Regions from separate parts of the Alteromonas sp. ABH4_454 genome, predicted to be linked through region 3. Evidence: predicted binding sites of a transcription regulator. Region 3 holds the regulator's gene; each other region holds the start of a gene.
The links. Region 3 encodes LexA, which represses DNA repair genes until DNA is damaged. Its sites were predicted from a motif close to TACTGTATNNNNATACAGTA; they were not measured.

Region 1 (5,762 bases), 130 kb from region 3:
GAGAGAATGCACGACGAATAGCGCTTAGCATCCCTAGCGCCAGCACATCTACTTTTAGCAAGCCCAAGGTTTCAATGTCATCCTTATCCCATTGAATGATGGTACGGTTTTCCATTGCGGCGTTCTCAACGGGTACAAGGTCGTAGAGCGGCCCTGCGCTAATAACAAAACCGCCTACATGTTGCGACAAATGTCGGGGCGTTCCCAGTAAAGCTTCGGTAAGGGTAATTAACTGCCGTACCCTAGGCTCTTCAGGGTTTAGTCCTAGTCCAGCCAGCTGAGACTTCCACGGAATAACGCTGTCTCGACGATTGATTTGTTTAACTACAAAATCAAGTTGTGACTCGCTAAAGCCAAGCGCTTTACCCACATCTTTAAATGCTGATTTAAAGCGGTAGCAAATAACGGTAGCCGCGATAGCGGTTCTTTCTCTGCCGTACTTTTGATAAATGTATTGAATGATCTCTTCACGGCGCTGATGCTCGAAATCCACATCAATATCGGGCGGCTCGTTACGTTCTTTAGATATGAAACGCTCGAACAGTACGCTTATTTGCCTTGGATCTACAGCCGTTATCTCTAGGCAATAGCACACTACAGAGTTAGCCGCCGATCCTCGTCCTTGGTACAAAATGCGCTGCCGCTTGGCAAATTGAACAATGTCGTAAATGGTTAAAAAGAAATACTCGTATTCTTGTTCGGCAATAAGTGTTAGTTCTTTTTCTATAATTTGGCGAATTTCAGAGGTTATACCTTCTGGAAAGCGCACTTTAATACCGGCTTCTACGCGCTCCCGTAAATAAGATGTGGGTGTATAGCCCTGTGGCACAAGTTCCGAAGGATAGTGATAGCGCAACTCTTCTAAAGAAAACGTGAATACCTGGGCTAGGGCATTGGTATTGGCTATCCACTTCTCAGGGTAGAGCTTCTTTATTTTTTGTATGGTGCGCAGACTACGTTCTGCGTTACTCAATGCTTCCCGGCCTATTTTATCTACACTGGTATGCTGGTGTGTAGCATGTAAAACATGTTGAAGCGGTAGCCTGTCAGCGTGATGCATGAGTACACCTGTACAGGCGATAACAGGAAAGGGGTAGGCAGACTGTAAATGGTTGTAGTGCGCAAACTTCTGATGATCCTGCCCGTCTAATAGACGCTGAGCACCGATATAGGCATCAATGCTAGGGTGTTTTTGCAGCCACTCAGCCCAATGTTTGTCGTGGGCTTCTTTTCCGCTAGGTAGCCAAATGAATTTGCAGTGACGAATGGTACGTAAGTCCCACTCGGCCAGTTGATACTCTCCTTTTTCAGAGCGACGTCTCGCGTTAGTTATAATTCGGCACAGTTCGCTGTAGGCTGCTTTGTTCGGGCACAGCAGTATAAAAGATAAAGTGTCATCGAATACAAAGTAACTGCCAACAATAAGCTTAATAGGCAGACCCTGATGGGTTATTTCATCGAAAGCCCGTACGACTCCTGCTACTGAGCACTCATCTGTAATAGCAAGCGCGTCATAGCCAAGAAAAGACGCGGTGGTCACAAGCTCTGCGGGAGAAGAGGCTCCGCAAAGAAAGCTATAGTTACTTTGGCAAAAGAGTTCGCTGTATTTCATGGTTTCGCTTTTACCTTTTCTTTAACCGCATACGGCTAGCAAAAAAGTCCATGCACCCACCAACGGTTTTCTTCGTCTTTAAATACTAAGAGCCTTACACATTGCTCAGTCTGGGCGATGAAATAATCTCGCCTTGTTGGGCTGTCATGCCACCACTCGCTGTGTAACCTCACAGGGCCAAAGCAAATTTGGGTCGCCTGAATAAGCGGTTTAGGTGTATCAAAGGTAAAGGTGGGCGTAATGTCACTGCTATAAACATAATTGTCGGCGCTCGGCTCGTTCACCGTCATATATTCAAACTGATGGCTGTCGGCAGCGCGAGGTTGAAACGTACTGTTATCACCTAGTTTGGCGTTTAAGCGGCCAATCAATTGCTTTTGTGCAACGTTATTAAACCTATTGCTAAAAAAGTCGCCATTCTGCGAATCTATTTCTTCAAACTGCTGACAGGTAAGCGCAATCGCTGTGGCAGGCTCAGATAACTCCAAGCTTTCAGTTTTAAGGCTAAACAGTGGTAGCCAACTATGCACCGAAGACTGAGGCATTGCAGAGCGAATATTAATATCTAATACAGGAGCTTCTCTGAAATGAATATGCACGCTTATGCTTGATGTATATAAGTTCCTGGCCCGTAAATAGTGAGACAAATGCTCAAACTGCTGGGTGACAAAAGGGGTTAGGTGCTGCGTGTTTTCAATATCAAAAGGCAATAGGATAAAGTTATCGAAGTGCTCCAAAGGCCTAAATAATGTAACCCGTGGAAAGGTTTCTCCCCTTAACGCAGTAAGATACATAATAGTGTTATTGTCGAAGCGCCGCCCCAGCTCTTGTACCGGCATGGCCAACAGTTGTTGTACACGGGTAACACCTACCCTTGCCAAGGCCTCAATGACTTTAGATGACAAAGCAGTAATAGAAAGCGGGCACCTACTTAGTGCTTTCTTTATGTCATCTGGCGCATGCATATAGGTATTGTGTTGATGAAGGGCTAATACCTTTGCAGCCTCAATCGTCCATGCACTAGCAAAATGATAGCGAATATTTGCCTCTGCGAGTGCTTGAGTTAGGGTTTTCCACAGCGGCTTATGCCCGCCATAATAATGGATTAGGTTATCTAGCCTTACTGCCAGGCCATTTACGCCATTCGAATGAATGTGGCTGTCTAGTACGATGTCAGAAGCAAGAGGGTACAGCCTATGGGCTAGCTGCGTCAGCATATGCTTTTCGGCTTCTTCACTGAAAGGCAGAATATGCACGTAGGGGCACAGCGCCGCGGCTTGGGCAAGTCCATGACCAACTTCAATGCCTTCTTTTATCGCAATATCATTACACTGCGTAATTTTGTTTGTTTTACTGCAATACACAGCAATAGGTGTATTCGACGGTAATGAAGAATAACTTCCGTTAGATTCGTCTCTAGACCCTTGCCTGGGCGTACGTTTAGTTTTAGCCGCTTTTATGTGGCTGTCTAAAGTAAGTTGATAGCAGTAAATATAAGCCCACAACATTATTAGCTCACAGAGTGTAGCGCCTTGTCGGAAAGCGTGTTGTGTGCCATGGCCCATTTAATGGCCTGATTGTCAGGGGTCCACTGATGAGAAATAACAATGTTATCTTTGGGCCACCCATGACGCTGCTTGCGTATGCTCACTGCCAAAGCATGGGGGTTACCTTTTAATGCAATATCTAAAATAACGGGTAATGCACTGTCGCTTTGATTCGAAAGGGTGGCTTGTGAATCGCTCCCCATGTCGGCTTTTTGGGAGCCTAACTGTAAGGCCTGCTGTTGCGGTGGAGTATACAGCAAGCACAGCGCATCGTTATGCGTTGCTGCTACCTGTAGGCGTCGCGCTTCTTTTTGATTTACAGCATTACTCCACAGCACCACGCAATGGCAAGCCGTACTTTTTAAGCACTGTTCTGCTGCCCATAATGATTCTTGTTCTGCACTTGTTTTTACTACCAGCACCTGTTGTGCTTTAAGCCCCAGATTTTCTAACCACGGCGACTGTAGTAGCCCAGGAGGGTTAATAAATACCACCAGTTTATGCGTGCGATGCTGGCAAATAACCTGTTTAAAGAGCGAAAGCTCACCCACGCCGGTTAGTGAGGCAATACGTACAAGCCCCGTAGAGGCAACGCCACCGTTAAGCGCTTTATCCAGACGCGGAAACCCCAGCGAAAACTTGGCTTCACTTTGCTTCTTATCTCTGGCCCGCCAAATATGCGGGTGGTTGTTAAGCACGGATAACGATTTGTTCATGGCACTCAAAATAAACTGTATTTTTATACAGTATTATAATGCAGCAATAACCCTTTTCAAGACAAAAGGTTTTTGACTTGTTGTTTTAAGCGCTAACTTACTGATTAGTTTGAAAAGGTAAAAAGATTAAACTTTTAAAAGAGTAGTGATATAGACGAGGGCCGCCAATCCTAACAACACAGTAAAGCGGGCGACCCTAACGCGTAATTAGCACTTTATCGACGCTAACATGGGGATAAGAGTAAGAGGCTACTCTTGTGATGAAGGTTCTTTTTGTGATTTTGCTGCAGTACCGCTTACGGTTGCTGTAACGGTTTGGCAAAAAGCAATAAAACCATCAGCGGTATTTTTTGACCACACCATACGCACGTTGCTAGGAAGTGCTTTCACCACCTCACGAATTTCCTCAAGCGTCACTTCTTCATTCTGCAATGCTTTATTTAAAGACTCTTCAAGAGACATGCCTTTTTCACAACAAGCCATAATAATGGTTGAAAAGTTGCGCATAAGCGGGTGCAGCGCATTATATTGAGTTTGGTCGATAAGACGGCTTTTATAGGCACTTTCAATACGCGCGGTAAGGTTTTTTTCCAACGCATCTGTAACAAGGACAAGATTGCGATAAGCATACGTAACCTTGTTACTAGTCTGCTTATTCGAGTGGCGCAACAGCGCCAGCTCTTTCTGTAAGTTCTGCGCTCGCAGCACAAAGTAAATTAAAAACAGGATAAGTAATCCTATAACTCCAAATGCAACGATCATGTTTATTTTGCCTTTTGTTCTTCTATAAAGGTGTTGATGTTTTGTTCCAATATGAAAAGTGGAACTGAGCCATTTTCTAACACCGCGCGGTGGAATTTGCGCACGTCAAAACGCTCACCTAAAGCAATCTCTGCTTTTTCGCGAAGGCCTTTTATTTTGATTTCACCAATTTTGTATGACAGCGCTTGCGCTGGCCAAGAGATATAGCGGTCTATTTCCGTATTAACGTTGTGTTCTGAAAGCGCGGTGTTTTCCATCATATAGTCCACCGCTTGCTGACGGCTCCAACCCATTGTATGCATACCAGTATCGACCACTAAGCGACACGCACGCCACATTTCGTAGCTTAAGCGACCGAAGTTGTCGTACGGCGTTTCGTAAATACCTGCTTCAATACCTAAAAACTCAGAGTACAGTCCCCAGCCTTCACCAAATGCTGAAATATAGGTGTTACGGCGTACCATAGGTAAATCTTCAAGCTCTGCTGCTAATGAAATTTGAAGGTGATGCCCTGGAACCGCTTCGTGTAATGTCAAAGCAGGCAGCGCATATAAAGGGCGTTTATCAAGGGCGTAAGTATTTACCCAGTAATATCCTGGCTGATCATCGCGGCTAGGATGGATGTAACGGCCCGTTGTATATTTAGGTGCAATAGCATCTGGCACGGGTGCTACGCCGTAAGGCGTTCTTGGTAGATACTCAAAAAGAGAAGGGAGTTTCGCGTCCATTTTCTTTGCAATAAACGACGCCTCTTTCAGCAAATCTTCAGCGCTGGTGGCATAAAACTGAGGGTCTTCGCGTAAAAACGCAATAAAGTCGTTAATGTCGCCATCAAAGCCAAGCTCATCCACAATTTGCTGCATTTGCGCGCGAATACGTTTTACTTCAGACAAACCTAAATCGTGGATTTCCTGAGGGGTCATATCTGTTGTGGTGTAATGCTTGGCTCTATTGGCGTAATAGGCCACACCATCAGGCCAGTTTCTTGCGGCAATATCTTCACGGGCATTAGGAATGTATTCCTCTACCATGAAGTCGTAGAATATTTGATACGCAGGCAACACGCTGCTGTTTATGGCTGCTTTGCCTTGCTCTGCTAACGCTGCCTTTTGCTCGGCAGTAAAG
Region 2 (5,762 bases), 590 kb from region 3:
CACCTGCGCCTGTAAGCATGTGAACAGAGCCTTTTATCGCGGTTGCCTTTACTTCAACATCGGCGAACCTGTCTTGTGCATTTGCTGGATTAACCGATGAATAAATTAAAGGACTAGCAGCTAAGAACGCAGCCATAATGTGGGCACTAAAACGAGGGGCAGTTTTCATTATTATTTCCTTGTAAGAAGCCTGTTTAAATAAGACCTCTTACACTATGACCTAATTTCACAATTAGATCATTTTTTCGTCATTAGGGATATCACCCACATAAGCAAAACGAGGAAGTGTCTCTCCGTCTTTTTCCACTGACTCTAAAAACATATCGAGAGGGCGAACCCATAACGCCTTTTCGCCATAACACGGCCGATATACCACTAACTTACTTTCGTCTTCTGAATGCGTCGCCACTTCGTAAACATCGTATAAATTGCCTTTATAATGCTTGTAACGGCCGGGGGTTTTAAGTTGTATTGAATCCATTGTGACCTTCAAGGTAAGTGTTGCGTCAAAGAATAAGGCGCTAGTGTTAATTAAATTGGCTCAAAAGGCAAAACCAGCTGTTGTGTTGATTGGTCGGCGGCAAGACCTATATGCACGCCTACAAGACGGATGCCACGCCCTGTTGCGCGTTCAAAAGCTTCCTGCATTAATGTACGAAAATAAGCTTCATCAAGCGTAGCGCAACGATGTTCAACCGTGGTCAGCTGAAAGTCGTTAAACTTAAGCTTTACGCCTTGTGTGCGAATACGCACAGGCTTGCCTGTCCGCTTCTTATGGTTCTCCATTCGTTCCTGAAGCTTTTCAAACAAGTGGGGCAAAAAGTCGATGCATTGCTCGATAGTGTGTATATCTTCGCTTAGCGTGCGCTCTACACCTATAGACTTGCGCTCTCGAGATACTGACAACTCGCGCTCATCGATGCCATGAGCCCGTTCCCATAGCACACTACCGAATTTGCCCAGCTCTTTTTGAATGCGTTCGAAAGGATACTGGCGAACATCGTTACACGTATTGAGCCCCATGCGCTGAAGCTTTTGCATGGTAACTTTGCCTACGCCTGGAATTTTCTTTAGCGGCATTTCGCGTACAAACTCATCAAGTTTATCGGGCGTGATCACGCAAATACCGTCAGGCTTGTTTTCATCGCTGGCTACTTTTGCCACGAATTTGCAGGGCGCGACCCCTGCTGAAGCGGTAAGACCTAACTCGCTTTCAATGCGTGCACGTATTTCTTCAGCGATTAACGTAGCGCTACCACCACAAAACTCACTGTTAGTAACGTCCAAATAGGCTTCATCTAATGATAGGGGTTCAATAAGGTCGGTATAGTCTGCAAAAATTTTACGTATTTTTTGCGACTCAGCGGCATACACCTCCATGCGGCCTTTCACTAAAGTAAGATTGGGACATAGTTTTAACGCATACGCGGTAGCCATAGCCGAGCGTACACCAAATTTTCGGGCGGGATAATTACAGGTAGAGATAACACCGCGTCTGTCGGCACTGCCGCCAATAGCAATGGGAATATCGCGCAAGGCTGGGTTATCGCGCATTTCTACTGCGGCGTAAAAACAATCCATGTCGACGTGGATAATTTTTCGCATTACCTGCCTTTGCTCTTAACGTGCTCACACGAAACTGTACAAAAAGACAGTATATTATCAATAGTGTTTAATTACACTACCTCGTTTTGATAATTAACGAGATTGATTGGTCCTCACTCTTTTGCATGAATGGCTCAAGTTGAAACGCGTGTTTTTTACAGAACGTTGCCAGAATTAAAGTTCTAAACAAAAAGCGGCGACACACCAACATTGATGTGTCGCCGCTCAATTATGTAAACGCCAAAACAAGTATCCAAATTGTCCCAGCAGTTTTACCTAATTCGCTCGGCCTAACCAATACATTACCCGAGATGTTGCCATCATCACTTCTAGGCTTCCCTCAGCAGACTTTCTCGCGTGTAGAGAGTGGCTGCGGGCCGGTCCAATCAACGCAGGGCTTTTCCAAATACTGATGCCTTCAACCGTCATTTCGCTGAGTTCAGAAGCACCGTAGTAACTCCAATCATTGTCATGCGCCGTTGTCACAAGAAGTGTCTGTTCAGTAGCGGTTACTGGATTGGCTACCATGTCTACAATAACCTTATTTATCGAAACTTCCGATGTCTTGGTCAAACTGGTGTCAGCTACATCATACATAACTAGAGATTGGTTCTGATTATAACAGGCCAGTTCAGCGGCAGCGTCACTATCAGCATTAATAAAGGTAAGGCGCGCGCAAGAAATATCGGCGCTTGCCTGAATAGAGAAACCTGATGTTGTTGGTTTGAGTAATTGCGTTATGTCGTCGCCTTGAGAAAGCGCCACGTACACATTGCCATTGATCGCGGCAATATCAAAATCACGGAAATATTGAGGCATGGTGTAAGTGGCCAACATAACTTGATTATTCACGTCGACCGCTTTTAATGTGCGACCATCAACATACACTGCATCATCGAAACCATCGTTATTGAAGTCGAATGCCTTGATAACTGAAACATCATTTGAATAATCGCCTGTAATCTCATATTGAATAGAGAAATCATTTAATCGCATTGCAGCGAATGCGCCATCATAGGTTTCTGCACTAGGTAGGAATAAATCACCAGCACCGTCATTGTTGTAATCGGTAGTTACAGCAACACTAGAGTTATCCCAGTTAGAAGAAATCTCTTCACTAGTAATGTAATTCCCTGTGTTCTCCATTAGTAAGACCTTAGAGCCGTCATAACCACTACCCGTGCTTGGCACGAAGAAAACAGCACGTTCGTCACCAGGGTACAAATCTGCCCACCCAGCCGCACTAAAGCTATCTAGTTGATGTGTGGTTGCCGTCGTTTTTATTGTTGCAGAAGTGGCTGTGACATCTGCCGTTACGAGTAAATTTTCACCAGAATGTGTAGTGCCGGTGCCCCATAACAGTTCGTTAAGGCCATCATTGTCGGCATCGCCAAGGGTCAGCGAAGTCGAACCATGATCAACCATATCAACGCTAAATACTGAAGTGAGCGTGTTACTAGACAGCTTCATGGCGTGGACATTGCCCCATTGGCAGTCCCCTACAAGCAATACAGGATCACTATCGTCAGTCAGTTTCCCTGCGCTAATGTCGCAAGTATTAAAATTCTCAACACTCGTTATTTGAGACTTGTCTTGTGCTGAGTACACATAGATATAAGACCAACTGTCAGCGCCTACAATTTCATCAATACCGTCGCTATTTATATCGGCAACGGCAATGTGATGACTACCAAATCCTGAGTTCAAAAACCACTGGTTTTCACCAGAATCAAGGTCATAAACTAAACCAGAATTGGTAACCAGTTCTAACTGAGTGTCGGAATCTACATTACCCAGAGCAATTTCATAGGTATCTTCAGCGGTAAACGTAAATAAAGGTGTTTCGGGTGAATTAAGATCTACCACCACAATATTATCGGCATCGCCGTAATCACGTGATGAATATAGGTAGGCCAATTCATCGTCACCATCGTTGTCTATGTCTCCTAGAACAGCACTATGTATGAAATTGTCGGTGGTAAAAAGCGTTGTGGCCGCTTCATCAATGTCGGTAACGACAGATACGCCGTGTTCAGATATCACTAAAATATCGGGGTAATCGTCGTTATCAAAATCGGTACTGAGAACTTGTTTTACTGTTTCACCGTGCTCGATTTTGTAGGGATACATCCAAGTTTGGTTGTAGTTGCCGTTTTGATAAGACAGTAAGAACACTCGATTTGCAGAATCGGTGGAGAGAACTTCATTGTCACCGTCGTGGTCGAAATCACCCACTACCATTGAATTGTTCATTTTAGGCACTTCAATACCCGAGCGAGCTAACTCTTGAACGTCATTATTAGTCACTGAGACATCAGTTTTGACTACTTCGGCACCTTCTTCACCCGTTGAAAAACCAAATTCGTAAAGTTGGGTTTTAAACAACTGATTACTCGGCGCTTGCCAAGAAATCAATCCATCTTCGTTAATGGTAGCGCCTGAAGGCGCTGACACTAAGGTCGGAACCCCTTGATTGTCGCCAAGATCAGGGTCAGACACAATTGCACTAAATTCGATATATTCGCCAGGAGACACTGACTCTGGTAAATTCTCGAATGCTACTTGTGCCGGTGCATCCGCCAGAGTGATTGAAGTGCGACCTGACTCTACAGTGTTAGCGCTATCAGAGACGACCATTGATACTTCTACTACATCGTTAAATACAGCGCGGTAGGCTGGAAAGGTATCCCCTGAAACGTCCTCTACTAAGTTGCCATTGAGATACCAGCGGAAACTGACCGTTAAATCTTCGTAGTCTGTATCGCTATCATTATAATAGCCAGGGCTAACAGTAATGGGTGTCGTCGTGTCCACGTTGTCCCAAGTATAAAAATCAGGTGCATAGACAGTGGGTGGCATGGACATGTCAGCAATAGCGACAAGTGATCTGTCTGCAAGGTTACCACTAATTAAATCATGACCATCAATTATAAATGTACCTAGGTCGTAGGTACCGTCGTTATCTGTATCTTCTAAATAACGAATAGTGCTTTGTTCGAAAAGTAAGGTTGCAGTTTTATCACCCGCTACTACTACTTCGCCATCGTACATGTATGGCCATAAATACTCAGGGGCCTCTGCTTCGACAGCTAGTTTACCTTTAGAGCCAACATAGAAGTCTAATTCAGCATGGTTAAGGCTTTCATTGGGCGAATAGGATATGTCGTAATTCCCCGTTAATTTATATTGCTCTGCGCCTATAGTGAACGCGACATGTTGACTGGTATCTACGTAATAGCTACTGTTAGTTTCGTTGAAGCCCTCATCGATTGAGACGACGCCAGACAAAGTATAGGGTACACCTTCGATAGTCCATGTCAGACTGTCGAAATACATACTGTATTTCGCAGCGCTATCTGACACGCTTTCAATGGCAATAGCCGTCGACCCAGAAATAGCAACGCCATTGCTATACAACCAACAATTTTGGTAATTCATGGCGATGGTACCTGTCAAGGTATCGGATACTTTGCCGTCATAAGCAACACTACCACCTTGATCACAGGCATACGTGTTTTTAATCGTTCCGCCGTTCACATCATCAGAAAAGTCCTGTTCTGCCAGTTCTGGGACTGTCATAACTGAATCATTAAACAATAAATTGAACGCTTCTTGGACCAGCTCTATGTCCACTTCCGCATTGACTGTTTCGCCTTGGTATTGGGCGTTTGCAATTGCCTTTGCTGCAGTGTTGAGGCGCGATGGAGTGTAGTCTTTAGCGTTTTTGATGATTGATGATGAAGAAACCGGAGTGGAGCCTCCGTTATCCGACACATCAGAGTCCGAACCTCCGCCTCCACATGCGGCTAGGGATAACGCGATTATACTGAAGGTCCCGAGGCGTACACTGCGTGTCATAACTCTTCCTTGATGTTTTATTGTTTATATTAGAATTTTATGAGATGTAAATTTAACCTAAATACAAATGTGGAGCAACGAAATATGGGTAGAGCTAACAAAGTGCTAAAATATTAACGCCTGTTCATGGCTTGTTCGTAAAGATAACGCTCCCTTTAAGTGGTGTCGCCCATGAAGCATCCCCGACAAGTTACATTAGGTTAGCTGTGCAGATTCGACGTAAAATCTCCATCTATCAGATACAAAAAAGCGCTGTCGATGAGTATCAAACAGCGCTTTTATAACTTAAGCCAACGAGA
Region 3 (5,762 bases):
CCTGGTGCACGACCCCAGGTTACATAAACAGGAACTACCTGTAGATCAAGGTTTTCGTGGTCTCGGTGCAAATGGAAAAGGTCAGTGAAAACGTCTTCAATGCCCGTATCTTTGGCTGATGAGCGAAAAAGAGGCTGAGTTTTACGTAAAAATAGAGTCGATGAGTACTCTCGACCTGCCAGTGTAAGCGTGTCAGTTGGGCTAGGGAGGCCCAGGTATTTAGTCGACATTCTCAGCGCAAGCTGGTCGGTCACTGAGTTAGTGGGAAGTAGATAAACAATAGGCTTGCTCTTGTCTATTCCTAATTCGGTTTCAACGTTAACTGGAATACTGTGAGCTTTAACCAGTAACTTAACAGGATAATGAAATACCGACAGAAGGGCTTTTCGCATCCACGACATGAATTATGTAATCCTATGAAATAAAAACGGGTGAAGTGTAACACAATCGCGTCACAATCTCGCGACGAGCCATTGTTATTGATTTGCTTGTTTTACAGACTCCCTACCTAGCGGTAAGTTCATGAAGTTCATAAGCGCCTGTATTTTTATATCTTCGTAACTTTGTTTAGGGTAAGGCTCACTGACCCTTTTAGCAATGCAACATTAGAAGTATTTAAATTGCTATAAGCTTTGATAATTACTACTTTTATAAGGGTTAATGAATGTGAGCATGTAGTAGTGGATGAACAAAACCGGTTAAAGACGATTGATGACTTTTTGCTCAGTGATGAGGTGCCGTTAGATCTTGACGACCTTATGGTTGTGTTAGCAGGGGCATATAAGGTGCCTATCGCGCTAATAGGAATTGTTGGTGAATTTGAAGAAACATTCAAAGCGCGATATGGAACTACACTTTCTAAAGTGAGCCGTGAGCATGCCTTTTGCAGTTGTGTTGTAGAAGAGCGCAAACAAGTTGTTGTTAACAATGCCCACGAGGACCCCAAGTTTAAAGATAATCCATTAGTTACGGGTGAGCCGCACATCTGCTTTTATGCAGGAACTCCCATTGAAATTAATGATGAGATTATTGGTGCTGTCTGTCTTATCGATACTGTTCCTCGAGAAATTGATGCCAAATATCTTGAAGTGCTGAATAGAATTGGAGCGCTTGTTAGCCAGCATATTTCTCTTTCTAAAGAGCATGAAGCACTCAAGCGTGAGCATGGGCTAATAGAAAAGTCCCCTATTGTTCTGGCTACGTGGCGAAATACTACGTCGCTCAAACTGGTTCATATCTCAAATAATAGTGAGCGCGTTTTGGGCATATCGTCCCAAGATTTACTGAGCGGTGCAGTTGAGCTTGGCGATGTTTTAACACAAGACGCTGAGGGCGACTTTACGTTTGCCATGCAGGCGCATATGGAGGGCGTGGAAACGCATACCTGTCGTCTTCAAATAGCCACGCCCACACGTACCATTTGGGTAAGTATGATCTCTACGGCGAGTTTCCGTGAAGACGGTATGTTGTCTTCAGTTCAGGCGTTCTTATTTGACACCAGCGACCAAAAATATGTGGAAGACAAGCTCAACAAAACAAACCAGCGCATGCGGCTGTTATTGGAAGCCTCTGAATTGGGCACATGGGATTGGAATTTGGCCGCTGACGTAAACCAAGTAAACAAGCGTTGGTGTGATATCGTCGGTCTGGAATATGAGTACTATGACACCAGCTCTCGCTTTTTCAGGCAGTTAATTCACCCCGCGGACTATGTAAAAGTAGAAAAGCAATTAAACGAGCACATCATTGGTAAAAGCAAGGTTTTCAATACCACGTTTCGCATGAAACATACTAACGGCGCGTGGGTTTGGGTTGAAACCTACGGAAAAACCGTAGAATTTAACAATGCGGGTAAGGCTATTCGCGTTGCTGGTATTCATCGCGACATCACGCAGAGAATGGAAAGTGAGCTTCATGAGAAAAAGAAAACCCAGCTACTTCAATTTATAAATAAAACCCGTGCCTCTTACCTCCAGAACAACGATTTAACCATGGCCTGCCAAACGGTATTACCCGAGCTTATTGATATCTCGGATAGTCAGTTCGCTTTCATTGGGCAAATGAAAGGTGAAGGCGATGCATCGAAGCTGTTTATTCATGCTATTTCTGAAATAGTCTGGGACAGCAGCAGCTTTACGCAATACAACGAGTACAAAAAGCGAAACTTGTATTTCAGCAGTTTCGATAACCTTTTCGGTACCACAATTTTAACCGGTGAGGTAACGATTAGTAATGCCTCAGGAAGTCATCCAAACTCAAAAGGGGTGCCCCAAGGGCACCCCCGCATTAGTCGATTTTTAGGGCTACCGATTAAGATCAAAGATAGAGTGGTGGGCATGATTGGTTTAGCCAATAAATTCGAGCCCTACACCTTCGATGATGCTGAGTTTTTGCAACCTCTATTAGATGCATTAGCCGGTCTTTTCTATGCGGTTGAACTGGAAGAATCACGCGCGATAGCTGAAGAGAAGTTGCGTAAGCTGGCCATGACTGACTCGCTAACTGGGCTGTACAATCGACGAGCTTTTGTTGATAAATGCCATCAGCTCTCTGCACAAAGCAATAGAGTGAGCGTAGCGGTAATCGATATAGACCACTTTAAAAAGGTTAACGATACTTATGGACATGATGCAGGAGACCAAGCTCTAATTTCAGTAGCCCACCTCATCGAAGAATATTATGTGGAGCCCGATATTGTTTCACGTCTTGGTGGAGAAGAGTTTGCGATAGTAGCAATTTCAGACAACAAAAGAGACGAAGAAAGGCGATTTAACAAACTTCGAGAGGCTGTTGAAAAAACAGAAGTTAAATACAAGAAAGACACGATATTCGTGACAATAAGTATTGGTGCTGTTTTTGCTGAGGATAGCTTAAATCTTGACTTTAGTGTGTTACTTTCCAAAGCGGATAAACTGCTATATACGGCGAAAAAGAATGGCCGAAATCGAGTTGTTCTAGAGTAATGAAAACTTAAGGCCGCGCTAGGTTTCACGTATTTGACAGCCTTAAGCCCCCTAGTTTTTATATACTAGGTGCTAGCCCCATCCAGCTTGCTCCATAGTTTCAAGACTTTGCGCTTGTTATTTGCTTTTAGGTGTATATACTTACAGGAACTGTATGAACAGACAGGTCTTTTATGCGCCCACTCACAGCTCGACAAACTGAAGTTTTAGAACTTATTAAAACAACCATGCAAGAAACGGGAATGCCGCCTACGCGTGCAGAAATTGCTCGTCAACTTGGTTTTCGTTCTGCCAACGCAGCAGAAGAACATTTGAAAGCATTGGCGCGTAAGGGCGTAATTGAAATTTTGCCTGGTACCTCGCGTGGTATTAAGTTAAATATTCCCCTCGAGGATACTGCACCAGAAGAAGAAGGCTTGCCTCTAATAGGGCGCGTGGCGGCTGGTGAGCCAATTTTGGCGCAAGAGCATGTAGAATCCCACTACAAGGTCGACCCTGCTTTGTTTCAGCCTCAGGCAGACTTTTTACTTCGTGTAAACGGCATGAGCATGAAGGACATCGGTATCTTGGATGGCGATCTTCTTGCTGTGCATCGCACGACTGATGTCCACAACGGTCAGGTAGTTGTCGCGCGGGTGGATGAAGACGTTACGGTGAAGCGTTTAGAGAAACGCGGTCGTGAAGTTTTACTTCATGCTGAAAACGAAGAGTTTTCGCCAATTAAGGTAGACCTTGCCAGCGAGCCTTTTGCTATTGAAGGTATTGCCGTAGGTGTTATTAGAAACGCCGACTGGATGTAAGGTTTTAGCATCTTCAATCAAAAGCGGCGTATTAGCCGCTTTTTTTATGCCTTTTAGTACCATATTTTAGTTAATTTTCTTAGGTTAGCGTTTGTTAGTATGTCTCAAAACTACGAAATCTGGCATCACCATTGTGCGAAAGATATGCGCTATTTGGCCCGAGAATGAATTGGCTAATACACATTTATTATTTGAAAGTTTGTTTGAAAAATAGGACGAGCGATGTGTTAATTGTTGATTTTATGACCAAATGAAGCTTCGTCCTCATCAACACCCCGTTCAAAATGCGCGTTTGATTTTTTAACCGCCGCGAGCACGCCCAATACCCTCTCCAACAAAATTGTAACGTAAGCCTGCCACAAGAAATGGTTAAAAATTAGCCTCTTCATTAAATTTTTAATAGAAAAGACTAGACGACACGGCATTATTGCGCAATTCTTATACAGAGATTAACAAAATAATAACAATGGCTCTAAATTTGTTTTACAAGTTGTGGTGATGGGTCAATCGTTCGCAAACCATTTGGTAGGGCAGCGCGCAAAATAATCAGCGTTTTTGGTCTTGCTATTACGGAGGTGCTGAGTGAAACAACTAACGACCGTTTTTGCAAAGTGGTGTTCAATAATACCATTTTTGCTTTTCTCCCCTTTGCTTCTTGCACAAGAAGTTAGTGAAGAAGCCTCTTCGCTTAATTTGAGACGCGGTGCTACCGACATCAGTGGGCAGGTCTATGATCTGCATATGTTGATGTTCTTCATTTGTGTAGGTATTGCGGTTGTCGTGTTTGGGGTTATGTTCGCCTCAATGTATCTGCATCGGAAATCTCGTGGCGCCAAGCCCGCTAACTTTCATGAGAACGTGAAGGTTGAAATTGCTTGGACCGTTATTCCTTTCCTTATTCTTATCTTTATGGCTGTGCCTGCCGCAAACACGCTTATTGCGATGGAAGACACATCTGAGCCTGACATGACAGTATTAGTTACAGGCTCTCAGTGGAAGTGGCACTACAAGTATATGGACAGTGACGTAGAATTTTACTCACTGCTTGCTACTCAGCGTGAGCAGATAGAGAACAAATTTCAAAAAACCGACAATTATCTGCTTGAAGTTGACCGTCCGTTAGTTATTCCAACTGGGAAAAAAGTGCGTTTTCTTATTACCTCTGACGACGTTATTCATTCGTGGTGGGTCCCCGATTTTGCTGTGAAAAAAGATGCCAACCCCGGCTTTATTAACGAGTCTTGGGCCAAAGTGAATGAGCCTGGTATTTATCGCGGACAGTGCGCAGAGCTTTGTGGAAAAGACCACGGCTATATGCCGGTTGTGGTGATTGCTAAAGAGCCAGCTGAATTTGATAAATGGATGGGTGAACAAGAAGAAATTGTTCGCAAAGCAAAAGAAGAAGAGCAGCGTCTACTTTCTATGAATATGTCTATGGATGAATTGATGAAAGAAGGCGAGCGCGTTTACAACACAACTTGTGCAGCGTGCCATATGCCAAATGGTGAGGGTTTACCCGGTGTATTCCCTGCACTTAAAGGCAGCAAAATGGCGTTAGAAGATCAGCAAGGCCACATCGACATTGTATTACATGGTAAGGCGGGTACAGCTATGCAGGCGTTTAGCAAAATGCTGAGCCTTAAAGAAATTGCTGCGGTAGTCACTTACGAGCGCAATGCGTGGGGTAATAACACGGGCGATATGGTTCAAGCCAAAGACGTCAATGCAGTGGCAAACGGAAACTAGGAGCAGACAAATGAGCAAAGCAACTGAAGTTATTTCGCCAGATACCTCTGCGCCTCACAGTGGTCAAGTAAATGGCGATCATCTACATGATGACCATGAACATCACGACCATATTCCTAAAGGAATAACGCGCTGGCTGTTTACCACTAACCACAAAGACATAGGCACACTGTATCTGTGGTTTGCCTTCATCATGTTTTTGGTTGGCGGCGCAATGGCCATGGTTATTCGCGCTGAATTGTTCCAACCTGGC
Region 4 (5,762 bases), 220 kb from region 3:
GTGGTTTCAGTTTTCTTTTCCGCGCGATCTTGGCGAGGAGCAGAATCGTCACGACGCTCACGACGAGGCTCTTCTTTCATCATTGGAGAAGGCTCAGTCACAGCAGTCTTAGTGCGCATAACCATGTTACGTAGGATCACGTCGTTGAAACGGAAAGCATTTTCCAATTCATCAACAGCTTCTGCAGACGCTTCAGCATTGATTAGTACGTAGTGGGCTTTGTGCAGCTTTTCAATTGGGTAAGCCAGTTGACGACGGCCCCAATCTTCTAAACGATGAATCTGACCACCGTCTTGCTTTAGGATTGTGGTATAACGCTCGATCATACCAGGTACTTGTTCACTCTGATCAGGGTGAACCATAAATACGATTTCGTAATGACGCATTATAGCTCCTTACGGTTGTAGCCTCGACAGTACAGCCGACTGTATGGAGACAAGGAACGAATTGGGATGGCTGTAAGGGCGCGCATTATACGCACACAAACATCGTTGCACAAGCATTAATCAACTTTGGCAATTATTTTTGCGCTTACTATTATTGACAGAGCTCGTATTGACAGCGCTTGTATCAATAGCGCTTCGCGGTTATTGCGAAACGCTTTCAAATGGAATAGAAGAAACACGGGTTAAAGGAAAGCAAAGGGTAAATTCTGTGCCGTTAAAATCAGAAGTCACGCTCAGCGAACCTTGGTGCGCCCTTGCAATTTCTGATGCGATAAATAACCCCAACCCTAGCCCGTCGTTTTTTGCACTGCTTTCTTTACGCCAGAAAGGCTGAAAAAGACGCGCCTTAGACTCATCAGGTATTGGTGTGCCGCTATTTTGCACGCTGAGAATGAAATCGTTTCGGTTGGTGATGACTTTCACATATACCGGATGCGCTTGGTCGCCGTGAACCAGAGCGTTTTTCAATAAATTAGATAAAAGCTGACACACCCGTTTTTCGTCACAGACCAACTGCTCGGTAATATCGATATGTGTTCTGATAGTGCAATTAGGATAAGCAGTAGCTAGCTCTTCAGCCGTATAATTCAACTGTTGCGCTAAACTAGCTGCTTCGGCCATTTTCACAGGTAGCCCTTCGCCCATACGGCTATGAGTAAAGTCCATAGCATCTTCAATTAAACGCGTCATCCTCTGCACACTATTCTTCATTCTCGATACAGCTTTGAATACAGGTACTTGAACCGTACTGGCTATTTGACTGTCTTTTATTATGTCGTCAAGAAAGCTGATACCAATTTGAATGGACGATAAAGGAGTTCGAATATCGTGGCCTAAAATAGCAATATACTGCTCTTGAAGGCGGGCAATATTTCTTGCATCGGTTAGCTGAGCCTGTGAACGCTCCATTTGGTCTTTTAATAAAATTTGACTAGATATAAGCTTAGCAAATGCACTAATTTGCCCGTGAACAAGTTCGCTACGTAACTCCCTAGGTTCTGGGTCTAGACCGCAAAGCGTTCCAAAAAACTCACCGTTTGCATCATAGATAGGGTAAGAAAAATAACTCTCAAAGCCAGACATAATAGGAATGGGATTATCACAATATTTACTATCAGCAGAGGCGTGATTAATGACTATCTGTTGTTTGCTCGCCCTTACGGTTCTACAAAAAGTGGTTTCAATTTCTAAATGATCGCCAGGTGTTAACCCAAACTCAGCGTTGTCCAACACGGCACACATCGTCCATGCTTCTTCTGTGACTCTAGCGACACAGATGAAACGCAAATTTAAGCTACTGGCTAATATTTGCATTATATTAGGTATAGCATCGATTGCGTCTATAGCTTGAATGTCTTGCTGAACAGCTTTGCTCGCTACCATAACTTTAGAGTTCCTTTTTCGAGAGCGTGCTAATTAACGCTATATTTCTACTGTTCTAGGTATTTCGGACGCTGAAATACCTTACTAATTTGCTGCTTCCGCAAAGTTTAAATTCAAACGCAATTGAAGCTACCAACTTATAATAAAGTACAAACCTCGGCAATGTTACCTGTAATAATGAAAAAATCACCTCAAAACTGTTTATTTATACAGTATTTTACTGTACAGTTTTTGTGTCTTTAATAAACAGGGGACCTACCATGGCCATTACCACACAGTATGTTGTTACGCACAAAGGGGTAGAAAAATTGGTAACTACCGACAAAAAAGAAGCGGATCAGTTCGATAAGATGCTCGATGCAGCAGATAACCTCGCTGAATATATTCATGCTAAAGGCATTAAACTAGACGATAGCGTGGTTGAAGAACTCACAATCATGCTGGCGAAAAACAAAGATAAAGTCGGCAAAATATTTAAAGGCGCTACAGCAGAAAGCGTATTAGAAGATGAAAGCGCAGAAGTAGTAAAATTACAGGCCAACGGCTGATAATGTAAGCTCGACTCGCCCTCTATGTCGTTATGATGAACAATAAGTGAGAGCAACTGCCGCTTTAAATGCGTAAGTTCTGATAACATGTCTTTGCAAAGTGATGTTATTTGATAACATCACTTTTAAGCGGTGCTATGTTCTTTACTTGCTTCTAGCTGATTGAATAAGTAGGAAAACAAATAAGAAACAAGGTACCGCCTTTGCTAATGTGAATATAAGACGTAAATACAGGTCGGGCTTAGCGTGAACACCATCAATAAAAACAATAGCACTCATTCCCAGCGCAACGCAGTGTCTGAAAAGCACAACGCATTGATAGAAGAGTGCAACCCAGCAATTCAAGTAAGTAATTTACAGTTTTCGTACACTAAAGAAAGCCCGCCCGTCATTGACATAAAAGCGTGGCAGGTGTCACAAGGTGAACATGTTTTTCTTTCAGGTCCTTCGGGAAGCGGAAAGAGTACATTGCTTAATTTGTTATGCGGTACTTTGACACCCACCCAAGGCAACATAACTTTGTTGTCGCAGCCTTTCTCTTCTTTATCAAACCGTCAGCGAGACAAGTTTAGAGCACGCAATATTGGCGTTGTCTTTCAGCAGTTCAACCTTATTCCGTATCTTTCTGTGGCGCAAAATATTAACGCTGCGGTGTACTTCGCAAGTAGTAAAACAACTAAAACGGCGGGAGAAGATAAACTTCTCCATTTACTCGACAAGCTACAACTACCTTCACAGGTACTACATGCGAAGGCAGATGCTTTGAGTATTGGCCAGCAGCAGCGGGTAGCTATAGCCCGAGCGCTTATTAATGACCCACAGTTATTAATTGTTGATGAACCAACTTCGGCGTTAGATAGCGATGCGCGAGATAGCTTTATGTCGTTGTTAAAAGAGGTTGCAGGTAAGAGCACCATGATTTTTGTTAGCCATGATAAAGCCATGGAGAGCTATTTTGACCGTCATTGCAGTATCAGTGAATTGAGCCCAAACTCGAACCACGCAATATCCTCACTCGGTGGCATTGAGCAAGCACAGGAGCGTGCGTAATGCTAAGTACTATTGCTATTGAAAGTCTAAAGCGCAGAAAAACAACGGCAATACTTACGCTGTTAAGCATTACCATCAGCATTAGTTTGCTTTTATGCGTTGATATAATTCGCAGCCAAGTGAAAACCAGCTTTACGCGTACAGTGTCAGGTGTTGACCTTATTGTCGGCGCACCGAGCGGCCAGCTTAACCTGCTATTGTCGTCGGTGTTTAATATAGGAACACCCACTAAGGGCATTGAATATAAGAGTGTTGCATCACTTAAATCTAACAAACAGGTGTCGTGGCTCATTCCACTTTCTTTAGGTGATACTCACCGAGGCTTTAGAGTGGTAGGTACGACCAACAGCTTTTTTGACCACTTTAAATACGGTGACATGCAGTCACTAAAGCTATCTGATGGAGCGACATTTACACAACCGCTATCTACGGTAGTTGGTGCTGATATAGCGGAATCATTGGGATATGAAGTGGGTGATGAGATTATTATTTCTCACGGCTTAGGCAGTGTCTCATTCAATAATCACGACGATCACCCTTTTACTATTTCCGGCATTTTAGATAAAACGGGCACCCCGGTGGATAAGGCTGTGTATGTCACCTTGCAGGGACTTGAAGAGGCCCACACAGGGCCTAAGCATTCGCCCACCTCAATGTTAGGCCGTAAATCGAGTAATAAAACCATCGAAGACGAGCACGAGCACGAGCACGAGCACGAGCACGAGCACGGCGAGCATACCGGTAAGCATGAGACTTACAACAGCGAAGCCTTTGCTCCAGAGTCGGTATCAGTTGTGATGCTTGGGCTAAAACATCGCGTTACAGCGCTACAGCTGCAGTATCAAATCAACCAAAGTAAAAAAGAGCCGCTTATGGCGATACTACCGGGTATGGCGCTCGCTGAGCTTTGGCAAATTATGGGAAATGTAGAGTCGCTATTGCTTGGTCTTTCCGGTCTTATCGTCATTTGCGCGCTAATTGGGTTAGCGACTATGCTACTTGCAACTATGCGTGAGCGTTATCAAGAAATCGCTGTTTTACGTACCATAGGAGCAGGGCCTTTCACCCTACTGCTACTTATTCAAATTGAAGCTATGCTGCTTACTATGTTGAGTGCCGTACTAAGCTTAGGCTTGGTGGCTGGGCTTATGAGCGTACTAAAACCCTGGTTAAGCAGTACCTATGGATTGTTTTTGAGTAGTCCACTGTTTGGGCAAAGCAGCGTTATTATCATTTTGCTTATATTAGGGTGCACCTACTTAGTTTCTCTGTTCCCAGCCGTTGCTGCCTATAAACGCGGCTTACATGCTGGCCTCAATACGAACTAGGCGCAACCCACACGGGGGGAGAGGGCTACTCTCCTACCCCTTGTCTGTACTAAAGCGCAAAATAAGCTCGTGAACTTGATTTACCGTAGCGCGCAAATCTTGGCTCGCTGCTAGCGATGCCTCTGAGGAACGCTGAGTTTCAGACGCGCCATCAGCCACTTCTACTAACTGTTGGTTAATATGTTCCGCTACTGTGCTTTGCTCTTCTACAGCAGAAGACATCTCTACGGTAGCATCAGCAATGCCTTTCACCGCGTTATTTATTTCAAATAATGCCCCCCGCGTTTCTTCCACGATTATGCTGCCGTGCTCTGCTGAAGCTAGCCCTTCTGTAGATACCCGCACGGCGCGATCAGAACGCTCAGCCAATTCACTAATGATATTGTGGATTTTGTCGGTTGATTCGCGCGTTTTTGAAGCCAATGTACGTACTTCATCGGCAACAACCGCAAAACCCCTTCCCTGTTCACCGGCTCTTGCCGCCTCAATGGCAGCGTTAAGCGCTAGCAGGTTAGTTTGCTCGGCAATGGTGGATATAATATTGGCCGCTTCACCTATATCGCTGGTTGACTGAGCTAACTCGGTTACTGTTGTTGAAATTGATTCAACCGCCTCGCGCAACGCAACAATTGCCTGCATGGCTTGTTCAGCTTTTTGGTTACCTGTTTCTACATTAGCTGCGGCTGTTTTTGCGCTTTTCGCATTTCCTTCAACCCGCTCAGCCACTTCTTGTATAGCCTGACTCATTTGCGTCACGGCAGACGCTATTTGCTGAGTAGCTTGGTTTTGCTGCACGACCGCAGCACTAGTACTTTCAGCCTGGTGATGGGTTGCATTAGCTATATTATCAAGACCCGCTGACGCATCTTGTATTCGAGTCAACGCTGTGCGATTTCTTGCAAGTTCACAGCCTAGCGCGAGTTTAGCTTGGCTTATATGAGGCGGATCAGAAAAGTAGGTTTGTGACACCGTTTCATTTGCGTAGCTTTCAGGGCTAAGCGCAAGTA

Region 1: a site for LexA is predicted at 3,889-3,908, ahead of ACYX4W_RS03640 (recombinase RecA). Genes of this name have one in related genera too.
Region 2: a site for LexA is predicted at 1,638-1,657, ahead of dinB (DNA polymerase IV). Genes of this name have one in related genera too.
Region 4: a site for LexA is predicted at 2,025-2,044, ahead of ACYX4W_RS02060 (YebG family protein). Genes of this name have one in related genera too.

The regions. Positions count from the first base shown of each region.
Region 1 covers NZ_CM149972.1:821,135-826,896, forward strand. The annotation lists gene ACYX4W_RS03630 (error-prone DNA polymerase) at 1-1,612, opposite strand, end outside; gene ACYX4W_RS03635 (Y-family DNA polymerase) at 1,648-3,120, opposite strand; gene ACYX4W_RS03640 (recombinase RecA) at 3,123-3,875, opposite strand; gene ACYX4W_RS03645 (hypothetical protein) at 4,125-4,637, opposite strand; gene ACYX4W_RS03650 (DUF885 domain-containing protein) at 4,640-5,762, opposite strand, start outside.
Region 2 covers NZ_CM149972.1:101,028-106,789, forward strand. The annotation lists gene ACYX4W_RS00460 (MBL fold metallo-hydrolase) at 1-169, opposite strand, end outside; gene ACYX4W_RS00465 (DUF1653 domain-containing protein) at 233-481, opposite strand; gene dinB (DNA polymerase IV) at 532-1,605, opposite strand; gene ACYX4W_RS00475 (FG-GAP repeat domain-containing protein) at 1,882-5,463, opposite strand.
Region 3 covers NZ_CM149972.1:694,025-699,786, reverse strand. The annotation lists partial or broken gene plsB (glycerol-3-phosphate 1-O-acyltransferase PlsB) at 1-401, opposite strand, end outside; gene ACYX4W_RS03085 (sensor domain-containing diguanylate cyclase) at 681-2,963, shown strand; gene lexA (transcriptional repressor LexA) at 3,137-3,763, shown strand; gene coxB (cytochrome c oxidase subunit II) at 4,346-5,509, shown strand; partial or broken gene ctaD (cytochrome c oxidase subunit I) at 5,520-5,762, shown strand, end outside.
Region 4 covers NZ_CM149972.1:469,291-475,052, forward strand. The annotation lists gene rpsF (30S ribosomal protein S6) at 1-386, opposite strand, end outside; gene ACYX4W_RS02055 (GAF domain-containing sensor histidine kinase) at 588-1,829, opposite strand; gene ACYX4W_RS02060 (YebG family protein) at 2,090-2,377, shown strand; gene ACYX4W_RS02065 (ABC transporter ATP-binding protein) at 2,624-3,427, shown strand; gene ACYX4W_RS02070 (ABC transporter permease) at 3,427-4,755, shown strand; gene ACYX4W_RS02075 (methyl-accepting chemotaxis protein) at 4,789-5,762, opposite strand, start outside.